Linked DNA regions of Catenuloplanes indicus. The protein of the gene in region 1 interacts with the protein of each later gene in a pairwise test. Links are inferred from orthologs where the notes say so. Each region holds a gene or a part of one and is shown in the gene's direction. Other genes may lie near its edges.

Region 1 (7,031 bases):
GCCGGTGCCGGACCAGCGGGCCGGTGGCCAGGCCGCGATCCTGCTGCACCTGCTGCGCGAGCACCGCACCGGCGCACACCTGATCGCCGCCCGGGTGAGCGGCCTGAGCCCGCTGGAGGCGGTGATCTCCGGGCCGGAGGGCGAGGCGGGCGCGGTGGCGTACGGCTGGCAGCCGCCCTACCCGAAGGTGCCGCCGCTGATCCGGCGGCGGCTCTGGGCGGACGCGGTCACCGACCGGATAGCGGGCCAGGCGTACGAGGTGCTCTCGCTGGCCGAGCGCGCCGAACTGCTCGGCCTGCTGGAGTCCGCCTCCGCGATCGTCTGGCCCGACGAGTGACGCGCTAGTCCGGCTTCGCGGTGCGGGTCGGGCGGGCGCGCAGCTCGGCCACGTAGTCGTCGGGCGCACCGGCCGCCTGGGCCGCGTTGGCGATCTCGGTGAGGTACCACGAGGTGGGCAGGCCGCCCTCGTACCCGTTGAGCACGTAGACCCATGCGGTGACCTCGCCCTCGAGCGTGGCGACCCGCACGGTCAGCTTCCGGTACGTGCCGGAGTTCACCCCCTCGACCTCGTCGAGCTGGGCGGCGTCGAACTCGTCGACGTCGTAGAGGGCCACGAACACGCGGTCGCCCGGCGACTCCACCACCGTGGTGACGGCGCCCTCCCAGCCGAGGACGTCCTCCCCGGCGAAGGTCAGCCGCCACCCCTCCAGCCACCCGACCCCGATCATGGGCGAGTGCGGAGCGTAAGCATGCATGCGGGCTGGGTCGAGGTTTGAGCCATACGCGGCGTAATGACGCACGGCGATGACGATAGCCCGGCGGAGGGTTGGGGGAGAATATGACCGTGCGTGTCGTATCTGGTTTACGGGGAAAAACCAGATCGTGGTCGGGAGGAACGGGACATGAGCAGTGCGGTGGCTGGTGGAATCGTCATCATCGGTGGCGGTCCGGCCGGATATGAGGCGGCGCTGGTCGCCGCGCAGCTGGGGGCCGAGGTGACGGTGGTCGAGCAGGACGGCGCGGGCGGTGCCTGCGTGCTGTTCGACTGTGTGCCGTCGAAGACGTTCATCGCCAGCTCGGGTGTGGTGACCGCGTTCCGCGACACGGAGCAGTTCGGCATCGACTCCGACGGCCTGGAGGCGGTGACCGTGGACGCGCCCGCGGTGCACGCCCGGGTGAAGCGGCTGGCGCTGGCGCAGTCGTCGGACATCCACGACAAGCTGATCAAGGCGGGCGTGAGCATGGTGTCCGGCCGCGCGCGGCTGGGCGACGACACGCTGGGTCACACTCACCGCGTGCTGGTGACGCCGGACAATGGTTACGCTGAGTATTCAATTGATGCCCGTACGGTTTTGATCGCGACCGGGGCCACGCCGCGCCAGCTCCCGTCCGCGATGCCGGACGGCGAGCGCATCCTGACCTGGCGGGAGATCTACGACCTGCCGGAACTGCCGGACCACCTGATCGTGATCGGGTCCGGCGTGACCGGTGCCGAGTTCGCCAGCGCCTACCTGGCGATGGGAATTGACGTGACGTTGGTCTCCAGCCGGGACCGGGTGATGCCGCACGAGGACGCGGACGCCGCCATGGCGATCGAGCGCGTCTTCCGGTCCCGCGGCATGAACATCCTGAACAACTCGCGCGCCGCGTCGGTCATCCGGGGCGGCGACGGCGTCAAGGTGACGCTGGAGGACGGCCGCGAGGTGTTCGGCTCGCACGCGCTGATGGCGGTCGGCTCCATCCCGAACACCCAGGAGCTGGGCCTCGAGGAGTACGGCGTGGAGGTGGCCCGCGGCGGCTACGTCACGGTCGACCGCACCTCGCGTACGAACGTGCCCGGCATCTACGCGGCCGGCGACTGCACCGGCGTGCTGCCGCTGGCCAGCGTGGCCGCGATGCAGGGCCGGATCGCGATGTGGCACGCGCTCGGCGACGCGGTCCGCCCGCTGCGCCTGCGCACGGTCGCGGCGAACGTGTTCACCGACCCGGAGCTGGCCACGGTCGGCGTCTCCCAGGACGAGGTGGACTCCGGCCGGGTTACCGCGCGCCAGGTGATGCTGCCGCTGAACGGCAACGCCCGGGCGAAGATGGACGATCTGCACGACGGCTTCGTGAAGATGTTCTGCCGGCCGAGCGGGCACATCATCGGCGGCGTGGTGGTGGCGCCGAAGGCCAGCGAGCTGATCCAGCAGATCGCGCTCGCGGTGGAGAACAACCTGACCGTGGACCAGCTGGCCCAGACCATCACGATCTACCCGTCGCTGTCCGGATCGGTCGCGGAGGCCGCGCGCCAGCTCATGCTGCACGATCTTGAGTAGTCGATCTATGCCGTGACTCACCGGGGCGAAACGTCCATATTTGGCGCCCGGCGAGCCGCGTGGCGCGTACCGTAGAGGGGCCCACGACATCGGGTCCCCCGTTCTCGATGTCGGGCGTCGGCACCCACCCCACCGGTCGTTCGCGATGCAGGCCGGTGACGCGCGGTGCCGGGGCCGCCGGCAGGTCCCGTGCCGGCGGCCCGCTCAGCGGACCGCCGCCGGAATTCACTATGGCGGACAACCCCTTCACGGGTACGGTGGACGCCATGCGATACCGCCAGCTGACGACGACGCCGGGTTCTCCCCGGCGGCGACCGTCGCTGCGCTGACGCAGTCCGACACACGCAGGCCCCGGGGCACACGCTCCGGGGCTTCGTCGTCTCCTCCTCGGTGCGTGCGGCCCGGCGGCCGTACCCCCGAAGGAGTCTTGTCATGATCGACCACCGCAGGCTGGGCCGGGAACTCGAGTTGTTCGCGACCGACCCGCTGGCCGGTTCCGGCCTGCCGCTCTGGCTGCCGGACGGCGCGGCCGCCCGGCACGCCGTGGAGGAGTACCTGCGCGAGGAGGAGCGCCGCGCCGGGTACCAGCACGTCAACTCGCCGCCGCTGGGCAAGAAGGAGCTGTACCTGACCAGCGGGCACCTGCCGCACTACGCGGACGACATGTTCCCGGTGATGGCGCTCTCCGAGGACGACGAGTTCGTGCTGAGACCGTCCGCGTGCCCGCACCACGCGCTGGTCTACCGGTCCCGCGGCCGGTCCTACCGGGAGCTGCCGCTGCGGATCGCGGAGCTGGGCGGCATGTACCGGGCGGAGCGGTCCGGCGTGCTCGGCGGACTGAGCCGGGTGCGCGGCATGTGGCTCAACGACGCGCACGTGTTCGCGCCGCTGTCGCGGGTCGCGGACGAGATCGGCCTGGTGCTCCGCATGATCGGCAAGGTGCACGCGGCGCTCGGCGTGAAACCGGCCGGTTTCCGGCTGTCGCTGCGCGGCGACGGGCCGAAGTACGCCGGCGACGGCGCGATGTGGGACCGGGCCGAGGCGATCCTGCGGGACGTGCTGCGCGAGTCGGGCCGCGCGTTCGCCGAGGAGCCGGGCGAGGCCGCGTTCTACGGGCCGAAGATCGACATCCAGGTGGTGGACGCGGGCGGCCGGGAGATGACCCTCTCCACCGTCCAGCTGGACTTCCACCAGCCGGCCCGGTTCGGCCTGTCCTACGTGGACGCGGCCGGTGCGCGGCAGGTACCGGTCATGATCCACCGCAGTCTGGCCGGGAGCATGGAGCGGCTGTTCGCGTACCTCATCGAGGTGCACGACGGCGCGTTCCCGCTGTGGTACGCGCCGCGCCAGCTCCAGGTGCTGCCGGTCTCGGCCGCGCAGGAGGAGGCGGCGCACGAGTTCTGCCGTGCGGCGGTGTACGCCGGGCTGCGCGCGGAGGTGGTGGCGGACGGCTCGGTGTCGTCCCGGGTACGGCGGTCCGCGCAGCAGCGGGTGCCGTACGCGGCGATCATCGGGCCGGCCGAGGCGGCGGCCGGTGAGGTGTCGCTGCGCCCGCGCAACGAGCGCGGCCTGGCTGCGATGCCGGCCGAGGCGGCGCTGCGCCGGCTGCGCGAGGAGGCCGACCCGCACGCCGAGGGGTGACGCTCCGTCGGGTGCGGACCGAGGCGTCCGTCACGTCGTGCTGACGGCGTGGCGGACGCCTCGATCACCGGTTCACGTGACGGCGCGGCGGCGGAAGCCGCGCAGGCCGGTGGCCGTGAACGCGATGCCGAAGCCGGCGAGCGCGAGCAGCGAGATCCACGGGGCGATGTGCGGCACGTGCGGCATCGACGCGGCCCGGACCGCTTCGGACAGGTAGGTCAGCGGGTTGAACAGCGTGACCACCTGGAACCAGGCCATCGAGTCCAGCGACTTCCACGGGTACTGGGTGGCGCCGGTGAACATCAGCGGCGTCATGATCAGCGCGAACACGATGCTGATCTTCGACGGCGGCACCATCGTGCCCAGCGTGAGCCCGATCGCCGCACCGACCCAGCCACCCAGGAGCAGAGCGACGACCATCAGCGGTACGCCGGGGGAGTGCCAGGGCACGTCGCCCAGCACGAGGAAGCCGATCGGGTACATGAGCACCACGGACGCGGCCGACCGGAGCATCGCGAGCGCGATCTTCTCCACCGCGACCGCCCAGGTGGGCAGCGGTGCGAGCAGCCGGTCCTCGATCTCCATGGTGAACGAGAACTCCATGATCAACGGAAACGACACGGTCTGCAGCGCGGTCAGGAACGCGGTCAGCGCCACGATGCCGGGCAGCAGCAGCAGCGAGTACTCCTCCGACACGTACCCACCGGCGTTGAGCACCTTCGCGAAGACGAACAGCATGAACAGCGGCTGCAACGCGGTCTGTGCCAGGAAGACCCACAGCTCCTTGCCGGTGACGAAGACGTCCCGCCAGAGGATCGCGGTGAACGCGCTCAGCGCGGACGGCCGTGGCGGGGCCGCGGGCGTGGTCTCGGTCAGCGTGGTCATCGCAGACCCCTTCCGGTCAGGTCGATGAAGACGTCCTCCAGGCTCGGCTCGCCGATCTGCACGTTCGCCAGCGTGGCCGCGCGCGCGTCGAGCACCGAGACGACCGGGCCGAGCAGGCCGGCCGGCTCCCGGTCCAGGTAGAGCCGCACGGTGATCGGGTCGCCGTCCCGTGGCGCGGCCGGGCCCGGCGGCAGGCCGCCACCGCCGCCGCGCGCCGCGATCATGGTGGCCATCGCGGGCGGCGCCGGGGTCGCACCGCCGCCGCTGACCTGCTCGCCGCGGGCCACGCCGTCGATCTCGGCGAGCGTGGCGATCAGCTTCTCCGGGTCGTCGCCGGGCGCCGGTGTCACGGTCAGCTCCAGCACCGCCTGCCCGGTCAGCCGGCGGGTGAGTGCCTCCGGCGTGTCCAGCGCGAGCAGCTTGCCGTGGTCGACGATGCCGACCCGGTCCGACATCTCCGCGGCCTCGTCCATGTCGTGCGTGGTCAGCACCACGGTCACGCCGCGGTCGCGCATCTCCCGGACCCGCTCCCACAGGAAGATCCGCGACTGCGGGTCCAGCCCGGTGGTCGGCTCGTCCAGGAACAGCACGGCCGGCTCGTGCATCATCGACCGTGCGATCATCAGGCGCTGTGCCATGCCGCCGGAGTAGAAGTCGAGCTTCTTGTTCGCCTGCGCGGTCAGCCCGAACTGCTCCAGCAGTTCGTCCGCGCGGGCGTTCCGGTACGCCCGGGAGAATCCGTGGTAGGCGGCGTGGAACGTCAGGTTCTGCCGGGGGGTGAGCGACCGGTCCAGGTTGCTGCGCTGCGGCACCACCGCGAACGCGCTGCGTGCCCGGACACCGTCCCGGATCACGTCCTGGCCGGCCACGCTGGCGCTGCCGCTGGTCGCCTTCACGCGCGTGGTCAGCACGCCGATCGTGGTCGACTTCCCGGCGCCGTTCGGCCCGAGCAGGCCGAAGATCTCGCCGGGCGCCACGTCGAAGCTGATCCCGTCGACCGCGTTGACCGGTGCCTTCGGATACCGCTTGACGAGGTCTTTCACCTCAACCGCGGGTGTGGTCATCAGGGCCCTCCAAGGTGGAGATGAGTTCCATCAGGAACTCGCGGATGATCGCGGCCTTCGCCGGATCGGTGTCGACCGAGGTCATCGGCGCGTGGAACTCGCGGACCTCGCGGACCTTGACCAGCGCCAGCCGCCCCGCCTCGGTGATGGTGAGCCGGACGGCCCGCCGGTCGTTCGGATCCGGCCGGCGCTGCACGTGCCCGGACTTCTCCAACGTGTCGACGATGCCGGTGAGCGTGGCCGGCTTGAAGAAGCAGGCCTGTGCCACCCGGCTGTGGCTGAGGTCGCCACCGTGCATGCCCAGCGTGGTCAGCACGGCGACGCCGGCCGGCGTCAGATTGTGGTGGGCGGCCAGATAACCACCCCACTGCTGCTGCGCGAGCCGCGCGGCGAGCACCAGCAGGCTGCCCAGCGGCGCGTTCTGCAATCGGTCGGTGTCCACGGGCACACGTTAGCTCCCTGATAGTTAGGTGCCAAACAAATTATTCGGTTGACCCTCGGTAGCCATGCGTCATTGAATCGGCTACACGCCGTTCAGGAGGGCCCGATGCCCCTGCTTCGGATCCAGCTCGACACCGACCGCACCACCGCCCGCCGCGTGATCGACCTGCACCGCGCGGGCCGGACCCACCCGGAGTCCCGCGCCGCCGCCGAGGCCGAGGTCTGGCGCAAGGGCTACACTCCCGCCGCCGTCCCCGTCTTCATCGGCACCACGAACGGCGACCCGGTCCGCCTCGTCTACGAGGTCGAGATCTACACCGACACCACGCCGTGATCGCGGTTCCGGCGACCCGCCGCGGAACCGGCAGGGAGGAGCGCCAGCGACGACCGGGGCCCGCGGGAGCACCGTGACCCGGCCACGCCGGAGGCGGGTGGATGAATTCAGTCCCGGATGGAGCAGATCGGGGCGCCGGCGGTGACCGTGCCGCCGACCGTGGCCGTCAGCCCGGTGACCGTGCCGGCCCGGTGGGCGTTGAGCGGCTGCTCCATCTTCATCGCCTCGAGCACCACGATCAGGTCGCCCTCCGCGACCGTGTCGCCCTCGGCGACCGCGAGCTTGACGATCGTGCCCTGCATCGGGGAGGTGAGCGCGTCGCCGCCGGCCGCGGTGGCGGTGCTCCGG
Region 2 (6,781 bases), 1.4 Mb from region 1 along the record:
CGGTAGACACACGCATCCTCAGGGCGTCCCCGGTTGATCCGGGGGCGCCCTGAGTGCGTCCAGGCGGCCGGTAGGGTGTCCGCCCATGGGGTTGGACCAGTCGTTTACCGGGCGCAGCTACCCGCCCAGCGCGCCCTACCAGGTGGGGCGCGAGAAGATCCGTGAGTTCGCGACCGCGATCGGCGCCGAGGACCCGGCCTATCACGACCCGGAGGCCGCGCGGGCGCTCGGCTACCCGGACGTGATCGCGCCGCCGACGTTCCCGATGGTGCTGAGCATGGCCACGAGCCGCCAGATCGTCGAGGACCCGGCGCTCGGCGTCGACTACAGCCGGGTCGTCCACGGCGATCAGCGCTTCGCCTACCGCCGTCCGGTGACCGCCGGGGACGAGTTGGTGTGCGTGAACTCGATCGAGAGCATCAACGCGCGTGGCGGGCACGACTTCCTGACCACACGCAGCGAGATCGGCACCAGTGCCGGCGAGGCGGTCGTCACGGTCTGGACCATGTTCGTGGTCCGCGGCGAGGAGGGCTGAGCACCATGGAGCTTCCCACCCAGCGCTACCGGGTCACCCGGGCCGACCTCGTGCGGTACGCGGGCGCCTCCGGCGACTTCAACCCGATCCACTGGAGCGAGAGCTTCGCGGCCAAGGTCGGCCTACCGGGCGTGATCGCGCACGGCATGCTCACCATGGCGCTGGTCGGCCGCGCGGTCACCACGTGGGCCGGCCGCCCGGACGCGATCGTCGAGTACGGCGTGCGCTTCACCCGTCCGGTCGAGGTGCCGGACACCGAGGACGGGACCGAGGTTCAGGTCTCCGCGGTGGCGAAGGACACGGACGACCCGGGCCTGGTGCGGCTCGACCTGACCGCGACCTGCGCCGGAGTGAAGGTGTTGGCCCAGGCCAAGGCCGTGATCAAGCGGCCCTGAGGGGGCCGTGCGCCAGTTATGGGGGTGGCCGGTTGGGAAAGTCCGCCGGCTACCCGTACACTGGTGCGCCGTGGGGTAGTCACTACTCGTGACTTCCTCAAAGGGGTGTAGCTCAATTGGCAGAGCAGCGGTCTCCAAAACCGCAGGCTGCAGGTTCAAGTCCTGTCACCCCTGCGCCTAAGGCCTAACCGGCCCGGGGGATTGCGCTGGTAGACGGCGTTGATCCCGTGGTGGTGGTGTGCGGCAACTTCGCCGAGGATCGGCTGCGGCAGCTTCGCCGAGGATCGGCCGCGGTGTGAGCCCGGGCGGTGTCAGCCGGATCCGCCGCCGCAACCCGGACCGTCGGGCGGCGGGCGTGTAAGGGCGTCGACGTTCATGCGTTTGCGTCTGACCAACGACCCCGCGATGGAAGAGGGCGAAGTGGCCGAGAGGAAGCGACGCGGCGAGGACCCCGCCGACGACAACCTGAACGACGAGACGTTCGAGGACGCCGTCGAGGACGAGGATGACGTCGCGGACGAGCCGGTCTCGCGTGGCGGCACCGCCACGCTGTCCAAGGCCAAGACCGAGGCGGCCGACAGCCCCTCCAAGGAGAAGAAGCCCCGCCGCGGCCCGTTCGCGCGACTCGGCCGGTTCTTCCGCGAGGTCGTGGCCGAGCTTCGTAAGGTCATCTGGCCGACGCGGAACGAGCTGCTGACCTACACCGCCGTCGTGATCGTGTTCGTCGCGGTCATGATGACGATCGTGGCCCTGCTGGACTTCGGCTTCGCCAAGGGCATTCTGGCCATCTTCGGCTGAGCCGCGCCCGGTTCCGGCCGAGTTCGATTTGTTTATGGAAGTGAGCAAGCGTGCCTGAGTACGACGAGACCGACGGCGTCGACGAGCAGTCGTCGATCGCCACGGCCAATGGCGAGCTCGCCGCGGCCGACGACGAGTCGGCCGAGGCCGCCAGCGAGCCGGAGGTCGAGACCGCGCCGGTCGCGGCCGCCCCGGCGGAGGACGACGAGGACTACGACCCGGTCGCGGAGCTGCGGCAGAAGCTGCGCTACGCGCCCGGCGACTGGTACGTGGTGCACTCGTACGCCGGTTACGAGAACAAGGTCAAGACGAACCTCGAGACCCGCATCACCTCGCTGGACATGGAGGACTACATCTACCAGGTGGAGGTCCCGGTCCGCGAGGAGGTCGAGGTCAAGAACGGCAAGCGTCAGCAGGTCAGCGCCAAGGTCTTCCCCGGCTACATCCTGGTCCGGCTGGAGCTCACGCCGGAGTCGTACTCCTGCGTCCGGAACACTCCGGGCGTCACCGGCTTCGTCGGCGCGACCGACCGGGCCGACCGGCCCGCCCCGCTCTCCCTCGACGAGGTGCTGAAGTGGCTGGCGCCCGCGGTGGAGAAGGAGGAGAAGAAGGCCAAGGTGGAGGTCAAGGTCCTCGACTTCGAGGAGGGCGACTCCGTCACGGTCACCGACGGTGCCTTCGCCTCGCTGCCCGCGACGATCAGCGAGATCAACGCCGACCAGCAGAAGCTCAAGGTGCTGGTTTCGATCTTCGGTCGCGAGACGCCGGTCGAGCTGAACTTCAACCAGGTCTCCAAGATCTGACCCGTCCCACACTGGCGCGTCGTCGACTGCGCTAGTCTTGAACGTCGGCCCGCGGGCACGCTTCGGCGTGTCCGCTTGTCCGATGATCAGGTTGTTTGACTGTGCCGCCTTAGGCGAGGTGGCAGCGGCGCATTCCCGGCGGCAGATGCGCCGAAGTCAGAAGACAAAGCCGCACCTTTCGAAGCCCAGGAAGAGACATGCCTCCCAAGAAGAAGCTGGTCAAGACGTTCACGCTGCAGCTGCCGGCGGGCCAGGCCACCCCGGCGCCGCCGGTCGGCCCCGCGCTGGGTCAGCACGGCGTGAACATCATGGAGTTCGTCAAGGCCTACAACGCGCAGACCGAGTCGAGCCGTGGCGACATCGTCCCGGCCGAGATCAGTGTCTACGAGGACCGGTCGTTCACGTTCGTCCTGAAGACCCCGCCGGCCGCGCGTCTGCTGCTCAAGGCCGCCGGTGTCCAGAAGGGCTCGGGCGTCCCGCAGGCCACCAAGGTCGGTTCGGTCAGCCGCGCCCAGCTGCGCGAGATCGCCGAAAAGAAGATGTCCGACCTGAACGCGAACGACGTCGAGCAGGCCGAGAAGATCATCGCCGGCACCGCCCGGTCGATGGGCATCACGGTCAAGGACTGACTTTCCCTCGTAACACCCATCGTGGGAGGGCACGCCAGACGGGCGTGACCCGCCAATGACCACAGGAGTACGCCGAACATGGCACTGAGCAAGGCATACAAGAAGGCCTCGGAGCAGATCGACAAGTCGAAGCTCTACACCCCGGCCGAGGCGGTCAAGCTCGCCAAGGAGACGACCGCCACGAAGTTCGACCCCACCGTCGAGGTCGCGATGCGCCTCGGCGTCGACCCGCGCAAGGCGGACCAGATGGTCCGCGGCACGGTCAACCTCCCGCACGGCACGGGCAAGACGGTCCGCGTGATCGTGTTCGCCGCCGGCGCCAAGGCCGAGGAGGCGGAGGCCGCCGGTGCCGACGCCGTCGGCAGCGACGAGCTCGTCGCTCGCATCCAGGGTGGTTGGCTGGACTTCGACGCCGCTATCGCGACGCCCGACCAGATGGCCAAGATCGGCCGGATCGCGCGGATCCTGGGCCCGCGCGGCCTGATGCCGAACCCGAAGACCGGCACCGTGACCATGGACGTCACCAAGGCCGTCTCGGAGATCAAGGGCGGCAAGATCACCTTCCGGGTGGACAAGCACTCCAACCTCCACCTGATCATCGGCAAGGCCTCGTTCTCCGAGGCGCAGCTGGTGGAGAACTACGCCGCCGCGCTGGACGAGGTCCTCCGGGCCAAGCCGTCCGCGGCCAAGGGCAAGTTCCTGAAGAAGATCACCTTCACCACCACGATGGGCCCGGGTATCCCGGTCGACCCGAACATCGTGAAGAACGTGGAGAACGCCGAGTAGTACCGCTCGACGAGAAACGCCCCCGGCCGCGACGGCCGGGGGCGTTTTCGCATGCGTGGTCAGCCGACCCAGCCGCCCGCGGTGAAGTGCGCCAGCAGGACGCCCTGGAGCATCAGCGCGGCCGTCGCGTAGACCTGCGTCGGCAGCTTCAGGTGACCCAGGATGATGAACGCCGGGAACACCTCCAGAGCGAAGCGCGGCGCGGACATCAGCGACTGGTTGCGGTTCTCACCCGCGGGGAACGAGATCGCGAAGAGCAGCAGCGCGATGCCGAGCAGCGGCAGCATCCACTGGTCGCGGCGCATCCGCCAGGGCCCGGCGAAGCAGAGCGTCAGCAGCCCGATCAGCGCCAGCACCGAGGCAAGGTCGAGCAAGTTGTGCAGCGTACCGTTCTGCGCCAGCGGCGCGGTGGCGACCACCTCGGCCGCGTCCACGATGCCGGTCCACGGCCAGTCCAGCTCGCGGCCCCACGGCTTCTGCGCCTCCAGGAACAGCAGCGGATCGCCGAACCGCCACCACAACCAGCCGGCGTACGCGACCAGGCCGCCCGGCATCAGGCCGACCGCGAGCACGTTCCAGCGCCACCGGAAGCCGTTCTGGCGCAGGTACTCGTACGCGAACGCGAGCGCGAGCAGCACGCCGACCGAGCGGGTCGCGGACGCGAACCCGCCGAGCACGCCGGCCACCCACCAGTGCCCGCGGCGCATCGCGTAGACCGCGCCCAGCATCAGCGCGATGAACAACGAGGCGTTGTACCCGATGCCGAGGAAGAAGGCGACCGGCCAGGCCGCCATCGCCCAGCAGGTCCGCACCGCCACCGCCGGGCTGAACTCGACCTCCGTCAGGCGGTAGAGCAGCGTGTACATGGCGAACATGGCAACCGCGGCGACGGCGATCGCGGTGAACTTCGCGCTGCCGGGCAGCAGCATGTCGGCGCCGCGGACCAGCATCGGGTAGAGCGGGAAGAAAGCCGGGTCGACCGGATGGGTGCCGTAGCCGTTCTCGGCGAGCCGGGTGAAGACCATCGCGTCGTAGCGCCACCAGCTGCGCATGAGGTCCACGAACGCGATCGGGTTGCCGTGCGGCCGGCCGTACTGCGTGAAGAGCGTGACGGTGATCCAGGCCAGATAGGAGGAGGCCCAGACCGCACCGCCGATCCGGATCGCGGGCCACCAGGACTTCCCGGGGCCCTCGGACGCCGGCGGGGCGGCGGGCCGGGTAGCCGGGTTCGAGCCGGCCTTCGGAGCGTCGGCATGATCGCCGTTCTCGACCGTACGCTGGGTGGGTGTCTCTGCGGGCACGGCGGCTGATCATGGAGCGCGTCGGCACGCAGGGCAAGCGGATGTCCGACTTCGGGGCGAAAAGTTCTCAAGATTTAACCTGACGGGGCCCGCCCGCCCCCGGATTTGGCGATGACCGGACGGGCCGCTAGTCTTGGTCGGAGTTTCACCCATAGACCGCTGGTCGCCGCGCCTCATGGTGTGGCCGAAGGTCCCGTCCGACGGGCGACCCGCGCAGGGCGAGCGCTAGAACGTTGGATCCGCCGCGGCTCCCGAGCCGCGCCCGGCCCCGTGCGCTGTCCTGCGCCGGGGCTTTCTCGTTGTCCGGGGCAGACCAGCCGCAAGCAACGAGAAGGGAGGGACATGGCGGACAAGCCGGTTCGGGCCGACAAGGCCACTGCCGTCGCCGAGCTGACGGAGCACTTCCGTAACTCGGGCGCCACCGTGCTCACCGAGTACCGGGGCCTGACGGTCGCGCAGCTGACCAAGCTGCGGCGCTCGCTGGGTCGCGAGACCACCTACGCGGTCGCGAAGAACACGCTCGCGAAGCGCGCCGCGACGGACGCGGGCATCTCGGGCCTCGACACGCTGTTCACCGGTCCTACCGCGCTCGCCTTCGTTTCCGGCGACCCCGTCGAGGCGGCGAAGAGCCTTCGTGATTTCTCGAAGGCCAACCCCGCGCTCGTCATCAAGGGCGGCGTTTTCGAGGGCAAGGCCATCTCGGCCGCCGAGGTCAACAAGCTCGCCGACCTCGAGTCCCGTGAGGTGCTGCTGGCCAAGCTGGCCGGCGGCATGAAGGCCAGCCTCAGCAAGGCCGCTGCGCTCTTCCAGGCGCCGCTGTCCAAGGCCGTCCGCACGGCGGCCGCGCTGCAGGAAAAGCGTGAGAAGGAGGGCGCGGAGGCCGCCTGAGGCCCTCTGCGCTCGGTAAGACCCCAACCACAGACCTGACCCGCGAGCCCGCTCGCGTGTTGCAGAAGCAAGAGGAAGGACCGCCGACATGGCGAAGCTCAGCACCGACGAGCTGCTCGACGCGTTCAAGGAGATGACGCTGATCGAGCTCTCCGAGTTCGTGAAGCAGTTCGAGGAGACCTTCGACGTCACCGCCGCCGCCCCGGTCGCCGTCGCGGGCCCGGCCGGCCCGGCCGCCGCCGCGCCGCAGGAGGAGGAGAAGGACGAGTTCGACGTCGTCCTCGAGGCCGACGGTGGCAAGAAGATCCAGGTCATCAAGGTCGTGCGCGAGCTGACCGGCCTGGGCCTGAAGGAGGCCAAGGACGTCGTCGAGTCGGCGCCGAAGGCCATCCTCGAGAAGGTCAACAAGGAGACGGCCGAGAAGGCCAAGGAGAAGCTCGAGGGCGAAGGCGCCAAGGTCACCCTCAAGTAAGTCCTGCGTTTCCGCGGAAGGCGGGCGTCCCGGCCGGGGCGCCCGCCTTCCGGCGTTCCGCAGTGGCATTCGTCACTCGCGGGGTCGCTCCGGGCATCGGTACGGCGCTGCCCGGTTTAGCCGGCCGGCGTAGTCGGGCAGGTCGGCCGTACCGCCGCTGGGGGATGCTGTTCG

Evidence for each region. Proteins that work in one complex are often made in the same cells at the same time.
Region 2: the proteins of thrS (region 1) and rplA interact in binary tests that used the Escherichia coli proteins (3 or more experiments, as listed by UniProt). The link is inferred for Catenuloplanes indicus from one-to-one orthologs.

What each region holds. Positions count from the first base shown.
Region 1 is NZ_JAUSUZ010000001.1:5,695,679-5,702,709, forward strand. The notes cover bases 1,945-4,854. They hold thrS (threonine--tRNA ligase), read left to right. Parts: upstream 1,945-2,750; coding sequence 2,751-3,959; downstream 3,960-4,854. Other genes in these bases: J2S42_RS25775 (NAD(P)H-quinone dehydrogenase), read left to right, coding at 1,945-2,318; J2S42_RS25785 (ABC transporter permease), read right to left, coding at 4,032-4,844; J2S42_RS25790 (ABC transporter ATP-binding protein), read right to left, coding at 4,841-4,854. Outside these bases: J2S42_RS25765 (SCO6745 family protein), read left to right, coding at 1-337; J2S42_RS25770 (gamma-glutamylcyclotransferase family protein), read right to left, coding at 342-800; more of J2S42_RS25775, read left to right, coding at 903-1,944; more of J2S42_RS25790, read right to left, coding at 4,855-5,908; J2S42_RS25795 (MarR family winged helix-turn-helix transcriptional regulator), read right to left, coding at 5,889-6,350; J2S42_RS25800 (hypothetical protein), read left to right, coding at 6,456-6,683; J2S42_RS25805 (acetyl/propionyl/methylcrotonyl-CoA carboxylase subunit alpha), read right to left, coding at 6,791-7,031. UniProt on the Escherichia coli protein: Catalyzes the attachment of threonine to tRNA(Thr) in a two-step reaction: L-threonine is first activated by ATP to form Thr-AMP and then transferred to the acceptor end of tRNA(Thr). The rate-limiting step is amino acid activation in the presence of tRNA.
Region 2 is NZ_JAUSUZ010000001.1:4,277,823-4,284,603, reverse strand. What follows is about bases 2,329-5,092. They hold rplA (50S ribosomal protein L1), read left to right. Parts: upstream 2,329-3,238; coding sequence 3,239-3,946; downstream 3,947-5,092. Other genes in these bases: J2S42_RS19205 (glycosyltransferase 87 family protein), read right to left, coding at 4,006-5,092; rplK (50S ribosomal protein L11), read left to right, coding at 2,729-3,160; nusG (transcription termination/antitermination protein NusG), read left to right, coding at 2,329-2,531. Also shown: J2S42_RS19240 (MaoC family dehydratase N-terminal domain-containing protein), read left to right, coding at 86-535; J2S42_RS19235 (MaoC family dehydratase), read left to right, coding at 541-930; preprotein translocase subunit SecE, read left to right, coding at 1,351-1,728; more of nusG, read left to right, coding at 1,779-2,328; more of J2S42_RS19205, read right to left, coding at 5,093-5,247; rplJ (50S ribosomal protein L10), read left to right, coding at 5,590-6,135; rplL (50S ribosomal protein L7/L12), read left to right, coding at 6,224-6,607. UniProt on the Escherichia coli protein: One of the primary rRNA binding proteins, it binds very close to the 3'-end of the 23S rRNA. Forms part of the L1 stalk. It is often not seen in high-resolution crystal structures, but can be seen in cryo_EM and 3D reconstruction models.